One region of the Psychrobacter sp. M4 genome, then DNA from elsewhere that is predicted to be linked to it. Evidence: riboswitches for the same ligand, from Rfam matches in the RefSeq annotation. Region 1 holds a riboswitch; each other region holds the start of a gene.
The links. Region 1 has a riboswitch for thiamine pyrophosphate ahead of thiC (phosphomethylpyrimidine synthase ThiC). Riboswitches for the same ligand answer to the same signal wherever they lie in the genome.

Region 1 (3,283 bases):
TTTAATACGGTTCATCGCCACGTGTCCGGGACCTTCGATCATCACCTGTACGTCGTGCTGCCACGCCACTTGCGTAAGCTCTCCTAATGTACGCAGTTCGCCAAACTGTGCTTCATCGTTAGCGTCTTGCAGACAACCGGGGCGCAGTCCATCACCAAGACTAAACGCGACATCGTACTGCTTCATAATCTCGCAGATGTCTTCGAAATGAGTGTATAAAAAACTCTCTTTGTGATGCGCCAAACACCACTGCGCCATGATAGAACCACCACGTGAGACAATACCCGTTAAGCGGTTGGCAGTCAGCGGTACATAACGCAAAAGCACACCAGCGTGAATGGTAAAGTAATCGACGCCTTGCTCAGCTTGTTCGATCAAAGTATCACGGAATATCTCCCATGTCAGATCCTCTGCTACGCCATCGACTTTTTCTAACGCTTGATAAATAGGCACCGTACCGATAGGCACAGGCGAGTTACGAATCAGCCACTCACGGGTTTCGTGAATATGGTTACCTGTAGATAAGTCCATGATAGTGTCCGCGCCCCAACGCGTCGCCCACGTCATTTTTGAGACTTCCTCGTCGATAGAGGAGCCAAGCGCTGAATTACCGATATTGGCATTAATTTTGACCAAAAAGTTGCGACCGATAATCATCGGCTCAGATTCAGGGTGGTTGATGTTATTAGGGATAATGGCGCGACCAGCTGCGACTTCACTACGGACAAACTCAGGGGTGATAATTTCAGGGGTATTGGCACCAAAGCTTTCACCGTCATGCTGGCGCATATCAGTCTGCTCGTGCTGCTTTTGAGTTTCACGAATGGCGATATATTCCATCTCAGGGGTGATAATCCCGCGGCGCGCGTAATACATTTGCGTGACATTACCTGCTTTGCCATCGACTGTTTTAGCGCGGCGCGGTTTGTCGATATGGGCAAATCTTAGATTAGCAGTAGTGATATCGCGAGCACGCGCTTGACCGTATGAGCTAGATAGACCGCTAAGCTCTTCGATATCACCGCGCTCTTTTATCCAGCCTTCGCGCAGTTTTGGCAGACCTTTAGTGAGATCGACATCAACAGTAGGGTCGGTATATACGCCTGAGGTATCATAGGTATAAAAAGGCGGGTTTTGCTCCCAATTGGACGCATCGACGCCTTGAATAGGTGTGGGATCCAAAGTGATTTCGCGTATTGGCACTCGAATATCTGGTCTTGAGCCTTGGATATAGACTTTTTTGGAGGCTGGAAGAATGCGATGTAAATCGCGCGCGTCCTCTTCAAAACGAGCGTCTTTTTGATGACGATGGGCAGGTGTTTTTAAAGCATCGGCTTTGGTTGATTTTTTGGTCTGAGTGGGGGCTTGAGTCGTCATAGGTGCTCCTAGCGTGTTGTTTAAAAAAGCAACACCGCAGAGCGCGGAGGAAGCAAAGGTTCACAAACAAAACTGATTGAGTTAAAACGGTCAAAGTAATAAAGCGAATAGTAATAGACGGTTTTAATCAATAATTAGACGTCGCTTTTATCTATTATCACTTTTAAAGTTAAAGCTGTATCAAAGCAATGACTAATAAAACAGTGACTATGAAAAAGGCATTTCTGCGCGTCGCTTGTATGTAAACTTTTTGCTGAAGACTTCCCTGCGTCGGTATTAACCGCATCAGGTTCAACGGGTGGTCTCTCAGCGAATGTACTTTGATTAAGTGCTTTTAAAAAGCAGTTAAACTAAAATACACCGCACCCCGAGTCTGTCAGTGTTGTGAGTCTTTTATACTAGCAAACTTTTATGAGGATAAGTAGCTATTTGTCAGCTGGCTTATGTAGTAGTTCTAAAAACAACAGCAATAAACTTATTTCTCAGGCGTCCAGCCTTGCGCGCGCTCGTAATCTTCGTTATTTAAAAACTTCTCACGTTGCTCTGTTAAGAACTTCTTAGCTTCAGGATCCATCATACTAAGGTGGTTTTCATTGATCAGCATAGTTTGCTGCTCAAGCCATTCTTGCCATGCTTTATCAGAAACTGTTTCCTGTATCTCTTGTCCCTTTTTATTGGGAAAAGGAGGATTGACCATTTTTGGTAGATCTTGCTTGTATTTACGGCAAAAAACTGTATTAGCTTGGGGATTAAAAGTATCAGCCATGAGTAACTCCCTATTATTAGTGTGATAATTATTAGTTTGGTAGTGGGTTTGGTTGTCTACTGTTTTGATCCAATTAAGCGAAAGCCTTTAGGCGTGCACGACCATTAATAACGGCTTGCTTGACTTGATTGGGCGCAGTACCACCTAAATGATCACGGGCAGCCAGTGAGCCCTCGAGCGTCAAAAAGTCGAACACATCATCACCGATCGCAGTGCTAAATTGTTGCAACTGTGCTAAAGACAGATCGCTCAAGTCAACGCCTTCCTTTATAGCCAAAGCGACAGTATTACCAACTACTTCATGGGCATCACGAAAAGCAACGCCATTACGCACTAGATAGTCGGCCAAATCAGTAGCCGTTGCGTAGCCTTTCATAGTGGCCGCACGCATATTCTCTTTGTTTGGGACAATGTTCGGCAGCATATCAGCAAAAGCGAGGAGCGAGCCGGTCAACGTATCCACACAGTCAAATAGCGGCTCTTTGTCCTCTTGGTTGTCTTTATTATACGCCAGTGGCTGGCTTTTCATCAGGCTAAGCAAAGTCATCAGCTGTCCAAAGACCCGCGCCGCTTTGCCACGTACCAACTCCGGCACATCAGGGTTTTTCTTTTGCGGCATGATTGAGGAGCCGGTACAAAAGCGATCTGGTATTTGTACGAAGTTAAACTGCGCCGACATCCATAGGATAATCTCCTCGCTCATACGCGATAGATGCATCATTAAAATGGACGCAGCGGAGGTAAATTCAATAGCAAAGTCACGATCAGAGACCGCATCCAAGGAGTTTTGGCAAATACCTTCAAAACCGAGCAGTTCAGCGGTAATAGTGCGATCTATTGGAAAAGTCGTGCCAGCAAGAGCGGCGCTGCCAAGCGGTAGCTGATTAATACGGCGCCGCGCGTCGACAAGGCGTTGGGTATCACGGTAGAGCATCTCAAACCATGCCATTACATGGTGACCAAAGCTTACTGGCTGCGCGGTTTGCAGATGGGTAAAGCCTGGCATAATCGTATCGGTATGCTGCTTGGCCAAATCAAGCAAGCCGCTTTGCAAACGCACCAGTAGCGCAATAATATTATCGGTCTCTTCACGTAGCCAAAGACGAATATCGGTTGCTACCTGATCGTTACGGCTACGTC
Region 2 (3,283 bases), 810 kb from region 1:
CTGGCTTGCAGCGACTAACTTTGCTAGACCTTCTATACCAATAGGAGTAGCATGATTGCGCTTGGTTTGAGTGGCAAACACAGGACCCACACCAAAATAATCTAGCTGCGTAAGATGATTTGATTGGGCGACTTTTAATTCCTCTAGCGTATTAATAGACAGTCCCAGCCAAACGTCTGCGCCTAACAATGAGCGCGCCTTAGTGATGGACATATCACCCTGACCCAAATGTACGCCATCCAGCTTAGCTTTTTTGGCAATATGCACTCTATCGTTGAGTACCAGCGGCACGCGTCCAGCGATCGCTTCTTTAAGCTGACAAGCTATCCGATATAACGCCTCATCGCTACTGTGTTTGTCGCGCAATTGCACCATAGTGACTCCGCCTTCAATAGCGGCGCAAACGGTATCGATCAGGCCGCGCTGGCTGCACATGGCAGTATCGGTCACCAAATATAAGCTCAATGCATCGCTGGGTTTGCTTAGCGTTTGAGTAGTATGTTTAGTCATATTCCACCTATTTTTATTTATGTTCAGTCACTCTAGCGTTTTTAGAAACTGTCTTTGCATCCAAGATATAAAGCGCATCTAAAAACTCGACATAAAAGCTGCCTGGCCCTTTAGCATTGGTATCAGCGATCTCGCCCGCTTGCCCGTAATAGCATAAAGCGCTGATTGCTGCCGCTGCCAAATGATCACGATTAGCGCCAGCAAAAGCGCCGATAAGAGCTGTTAGCGCACAGCCAATTGCAGTCACATTGGTCATCATAGGTGCGCCGTGCTGAATCGCCCATTGCTGTAAGCCATCAGTGACCCAGTCAATCTCGCCCGTTACGATGACTACTTTGGCAAATTGAGTGAGGTGTTCAGCCGCTATTTTGGCAGCTTCCACGGTATCACCGCTGTCAGGGCCTTTACTTTGACTACCCATACCCGCTAACGCCAAAATCTCTGAGGCGTTACCACGGATAATGTCGGGCTTGAATGCTAATAGTTGCTCACAGCTTTGCCGGCGGTAAGTGGTAGCGCCGACAGCAACAGGGTCTAAAACCCAAGGGATATTTGATTCATGAGCGACTTTGACGGTAGCAAGCATACTGGCTAGCCATTCAGGAGATAGCGTACCAATATTAATGGTGAGAGCATTTGCTAAATGCACAAATTCTGGTGCTTCATCGAAAGCATGCACCATCGCAGGCGAACAACCAGCGGCTAATAAAACATTAGCAGCGGTATTCATAGCGACAAAATTAGTGATGTTATGTACTAAAGGTACTGTATTACGAAATGAGGTAAAACAAGAATGTATCAATTGCGGTTGCATTTCCCCTCCATGGTTAAAATGATGGGCAGGAAAATACATAGAATCATGATAGAGATGATGATTGCTATACACTCCCTACGCCAGTATGATCTGGATCAGGTTCAAAGGGTACGTCTCAGCCTTACGGCGCCCCTGTGAATAACGTTATTTACTGGTATTACTATAGCGGTTTATAATCAATATTGCCATCATTAATCGTACCAAATACTTGCGCGCGATTAACGATCTCAGTTGCCCAAGCCCGATGTGTGGCAGGCTCGAGCATAGTATTGTTGTATTTAAATACGGCTTTGGCTTCCTCATGCAGGATCGCTTGTGCTTCATCTAAGATGCTCATTGGCACGCAGTAAGCTTGTTGAACTAGCGCAATTTGACTGGGGTGAATAACCGTTTTACCCACCAGTCCCAAACTAACATCACGATTAAGCTCTTGCATAAATAGCATAGGCTCATCTAAATACTCAAACACGGGCGCTGTTAGATAAAAACCATGCGGTACAAAGCAGCCGAGTAGCTGATAGGCAAGCGTACCAATTGGGGTGTCATAGACGATACTGTTTTTGGGACGACGCAGGCGCAGCGCGGCAAATAAATCGTTGCCACCAATCCGTAGCGCAAAGACAGGCTGGTTAAAAGCTTCTTTAAAACCAATGGCCAGTTCCTGATTATGATTGGGGTCAAATAGAGCTGCTGTCTCAAGTGTCGGCATCAATAGTTGATCTCGGCTCAAATTTTGACAAGCCAGTCGCCAATCAGACAAGCTACACATATCGACTTTGGGCAATACAAAACCATCGAGCAGCTCAATATGCTTAAAGTTCGCGAGCTTTTGTAGCATTATAGGATTACGCGCGCGTACGAATACTAAAGGACGCGTCGGCTGCTTTGCTTGATCATCTGTAGGTTCTGAAGGCTCATTGATGCTATCGACATGCGCCGCCCAAGTAGCAAGCAGCTCTTGCAAGCGTATCATGGCAAGCTCCACATCAGTATGACTGACCGCATCTTCTAAACAAATAATAATACTATTGATTGTCGGCAATCTATCACGCTTAATCACTTGCCAAATATCTTCGCGAGTGGCAGGCATATAAAGGCTAGCACCCAGCTGATACGGGTGATGAGTCTGTGGCCTTAGCATCGCATGACGCTCAGTAACGAGATGCTCATAGGACTGAGTATAATTATAAAGACTGGATGGTTTATCTGGCATAATAGCGGCTATCTAAATAGTAATGAGTATAGGGATTAGAATGAGTATAAAGGTCAAACATGCAGAGCTAAGAACAGCAAACACTTATATTGATAGCTGATAACTAACTCTCTGTCATGCGCTGTTTGATCAAGGTGATGGCTTGGTAGGGCAGTATTTTAGCACCTAACACACTAATAGCAATATCGCGCTCCTTACATAAATGACGTAGCAGTACTGTATCTTGGTGGTCAGCACTTGCAAGCAAAATACGTTCAGGATCGCGGCGCAGTATCGCCCGTGTCGCTTCTGCAATAGTTGGCTTGATACGGTTGCGATTATCAATTCGATAATACGTTGCCAATTCATCGATTAAAGCCGCGGTTTGGTAGCGTGGTTGTTTAAAGGTCGGTAGACGCTGCGGTAGTAAGGTTAGGCGCTGCCGTACAGCATCGATATGATCGATAAATGCCAAACTGTGATCTATACTTACTAAGTTATCATAAAATACACTGCGATGTAGCCCCAATTGCGGCTCGGTATATAGCGTACGTGATATCAGTCCTGATACGGTACTATTGAGCAGTCCTGAGGGAATAAGCCAGTCATCGATGCTTGCTGCCAGCCAAGCGACGCCCGCTGGATCAGCAAGAGTAAGTAGTGGTATAACATTTTCGCCTCGATGAAAAATATTGACAAAGTTAGCGTGATTCATATCGTTAAACGGCTCAAGACTGCGTGCTAATTCTTGATAAATTGCCCCTTTA
Region 3 (3,283 bases), 1.3 Mb from region 1:
CATGGAAATCCATGATATGAAGGATGTTGCCCGCGGTATGGCTATTGGTGAAGCTAAAGCGCGCCGCGCCAAAAAAGAGATGGTCGAAGCTAACTTGCGTCTGGTGATCTCTATTGCTAAAAAATATACCAATCGTGGTTTGCAGTTCTTGGATCTGATTCAAGAAGGTAACATTGGTCTTATGAAAGCGGTCGATAAGTTTGAGTATCGCCGGGGTTATAAGTTCTCAACCTATGCTACGTGGTGGATTCGTCAGGCCATTACTCGCTCTATCGCGGATCAGGCACGCACCATTCGTATACCGGTGCATATGATTGAGACTATTAACAAAATTAATCGGGTATCACGCCAGCTGCTACAAGAGATGGGACGCGAGCCAACTCCTGAGGAATTAGGCGAGCGTTTAGAGATGGATGAAGTCAAGGTACGTAAAGTGCTCAAGATTGCCAAAGAACCGATCTCTATGGAGACCCCTATCGGCGATGATGAAGATTCGCATTTGGGCGATTTTATTGAAGACTCAACCATCTCAAGTCCAGTTGATGATGCGACCTCAGCAGGTCTACGCGAGGCCACTCGCGATGTACTAGGCAATCTGACTGAGCGCGAAGCACGAGTCCTCAAAATGCGCTTTGGTATCGATATGCCAACCGATCATACCCTTGAAGAAGTCGGTAAGCAGTTCGATGTCACTCGTGAGCGTATTCGTCAGATCGAAGCCAAAGCACTACGTAAACTGCGCCACCCGTCACGCTCTGAGCATCTGCGCTCTTTTTTAGAGAATGATTAATAAATAACTAGATTAATTGTAAAAGCATAAAAGCTGAGCGTGTCTCAGCTTTTTTTATGCCTAGTTTTAAATCAGGTTATAACCCCTGTTGCCCTTCTGTCTATTATTGCTTTTGGCTTCTTGCTTTTGGCTCCTGACTCTTCTCTTCTTGCTAATTATAGCTAGATTCGTTTATCATAGCTTTACGATAAACGTCTTAAACTTAGTTGTTCAGCTTTTATCAAAAATTCTTAAAAAACCTTGTCGGGGTGCTTTGATTTTAGAGTTTAGCAATATCTAAAATCATCGCTGAGAAATACCCGCGAACCTGATGCAGTTAGCACTGACGTAGGAAACAAGCGTGAATCTTTATTACTCAGCACATAACGATGCCTTGCCAGTTTATATAAGCTTTTCCAGTTTATATAATATAAACCGGCAAGGCTTTTTTTGTGCGTGCTTGTTTATTGTTTCCCGCTATTTGCTTACTCAATATTTTTATCAAAGTAAGTGAGCACTATGGACTATCAAACGTTACGCCGTAATTGTCCTATATGGAATGATTACATTCATCATAACTTCGTCAATCAGCTAGCGACAGGCACGCTTGCTCCAGACAGCTTTCGCCACTATTTAAAGCAAGATTACTTATACCTGCTCCACTACACTCGAGTGATGGCTTTGAGTGTTTATAAAAGTGATACTTTGGCACAAATGCGTCTGGGCCAAGCCGGTATCAATGCCATGCTTGATCTAGAAATTGGCATGTATTTGGACTTTTGTCGTCAGTGGGGTATGAGTCTTGAAGAGGTAGAGAATACCCCTGAATCTGCGGCAACCATCGCTTATAGCCGCTATCTTCTAGATGCAGCTATGTCAGGCTCTCTTATTGAACTTTATGCCGCTATTGCCCCTTGTTTGATGGGTTATGGCGAGATTGGCGAACGCCTCAAGGCCCAAGGTTTCATGGCTGATAACCCTTATCAGCCATGGATCGATGTCTTTGCTAGTGATGAGTTTCAAGCCATCACAGTACAAAATGAAGCTCAGATTAATGAGCTCTTGACACAAGCTGTCCCCTCTCAAGTCAACAAGTTGCAGCAGTTATTTAATACCGCTTGTCGTATGGAAGTTAATTTCTGGCAGATGGCTTTAGAGCTGTCTTAAATTAGCAGTTGTTAGAGAAAATTACGATCACTTAACACCCAAACCTGAGGAGAAATCTTATGGCTGTATTTGATGAACACGCAAACGCTTATGACAGCTGGTTCTTAAATAACCAAAACTTACTTGCCAGTGAGCTAAAACTGGTCGCCTACTTTTTAGACAAGGATAGTGAAATACTATCTATAGGCTGTGGTAGCGGGCTCTTTGAGATGCTATTAGCAAAGGATTTTGATATCTCTATCAAGTATGGGGTCGAACCTTCAAAGGATATGGCAGCGATCGCTGAAAAACGTGGCTTGCAAGTTGATATCAGTCCTGCTGAAGCGTGCGTCATCGAACCTAGTAAATTTGATACTATCTTGTTTAATGGCAGTGTCAGTTATATCAGCGATTTGGATCTATGTATTAACAAGGCGTTTGCTGCCCTAAAGACTGGCGGCAAATTAATACTCATTGATGTGCCAAAAGAGAGCGGTTTTGCCACTCTTTACAATCTAGCGGCCTCTTTAGATACTTGGACGCATCCGCTACTTGCGCATATCACCCCTAATGACCCTTATCCCATTGAACTGGTAAAATCGGCAAACTGGCGCACCTCTGAGGAGAAAATCAGGGCCATGCAGGCCAGTGGGTTTACAGGTTTTGAATACGCGCAAACATTGTTGACGCATCCTATGTATGCCAATGATAACGTGCAAGAAGTGATCGAAGGTTATCAGCGCGGCGACTATGTAGCCATTTGTGGCTATAAAAAATAGCTTACCAATTTGGCCTTATAGTCTGCGGCCTATACTGTGAACAAAAAAGCATTTTATAAAATGTTATTGGTAAAAAAATTAGAGCATCTACTATAGCTCACACCTATCGTAGCACTTGAATAATGACCACACCATCATCATAAATAGTCAATACACTAGATAACATTATTAACCCGAAAGCTATCATTTCAATAAAAACAAGGTAACTACTATGAGTGATGATCCAAAAAACAACACCAATCAAGACCAAGAGACTAAAAGAGAAGTTAAAGTAACCGAATTGGTCGCCAACGATGGTGTTTTAAAAGGTAAAAAAACCGATATTCAAAACCCTGAGCTGTGGGAGTTCCCCATGGACTATCCTATGAGTATTATCGGTCACGAAGGCGAGCACGAAACGCTATTAAATGAGGTCAAACTCATCCTTGGTAGCCAGTTCCCAGAGTTCGACTTGGCGTCTATCGAGGTTAAACCTTCTAAAACAGGCCGCTTTCACTCAGCACGAGTCAATCTGTATCTGACCACCGCCGAGCAAGTCAATACGCTTTACGCTGCTCTTGATGAGGCCAAAACGGTACGTATGGTTGTA

Region 2: linked by a shared signal. The riboswitch ahead of thiM (hydroxyethylthiazole kinase) and the one ahead of thiC (phosphomethylpyrimidine synthase ThiC) in region 1 are both predicted to bind thiamine pyrophosphate.
Region 3: linked by a shared signal. The riboswitch ahead of tenA (thiaminase II) and the one ahead of thiC (phosphomethylpyrimidine synthase ThiC) in region 1 are both predicted to bind thiamine pyrophosphate.

What each region holds. Positions count from the first base shown of each region.
Region 1 is NZ_CM146740.1:144,997-148,279, forward strand. Features, by position in the region: gene thiC (phosphomethylpyrimidine synthase ThiC) at 1-1,377, opposite strand, end outside; TPP riboswitch at 1,623-1,757, opposite strand; gene ACR63N_RS00640 (oxidative damage protection protein) at 1,853-2,143, opposite strand; gene argH (argininosuccinate lyase) at 2,217-3,283, opposite strand, start outside.
Region 2 is NZ_CM146740.1:958,752-962,034, forward strand. Features, by position in the region: gene thiE (thiamine phosphate synthase) at 1-510, opposite strand, end outside; gene thiM (hydroxyethylthiazole kinase) at 524-1,324, opposite strand; TPP riboswitch at 1,380-1,468, opposite strand; gene ACR63N_RS04140 (HpcH/HpaI aldolase/citrate lyase family protein) at 1,485-2,537, opposite strand; gene ACR63N_RS04145 (cysteine protease StiP domain-containing protein) at 2,641-3,283, opposite strand, start outside.
Region 3 is NZ_CM146740.1:1,409,067-1,412,349, reverse strand. Features, by position in the region: gene rpoD (RNA polymerase sigma factor RpoD) at 1-790, shown strand, start outside; TPP riboswitch at 1,025-1,141, shown strand; gene tenA (thiaminase II) at 1,289-1,936, shown strand; gene ACR63N_RS05900 (class I SAM-dependent DNA methyltransferase) at 1,996-2,694, shown strand; gene ACR63N_RS05895 (YbeD family protein) at 2,906-3,283, shown strand, end outside.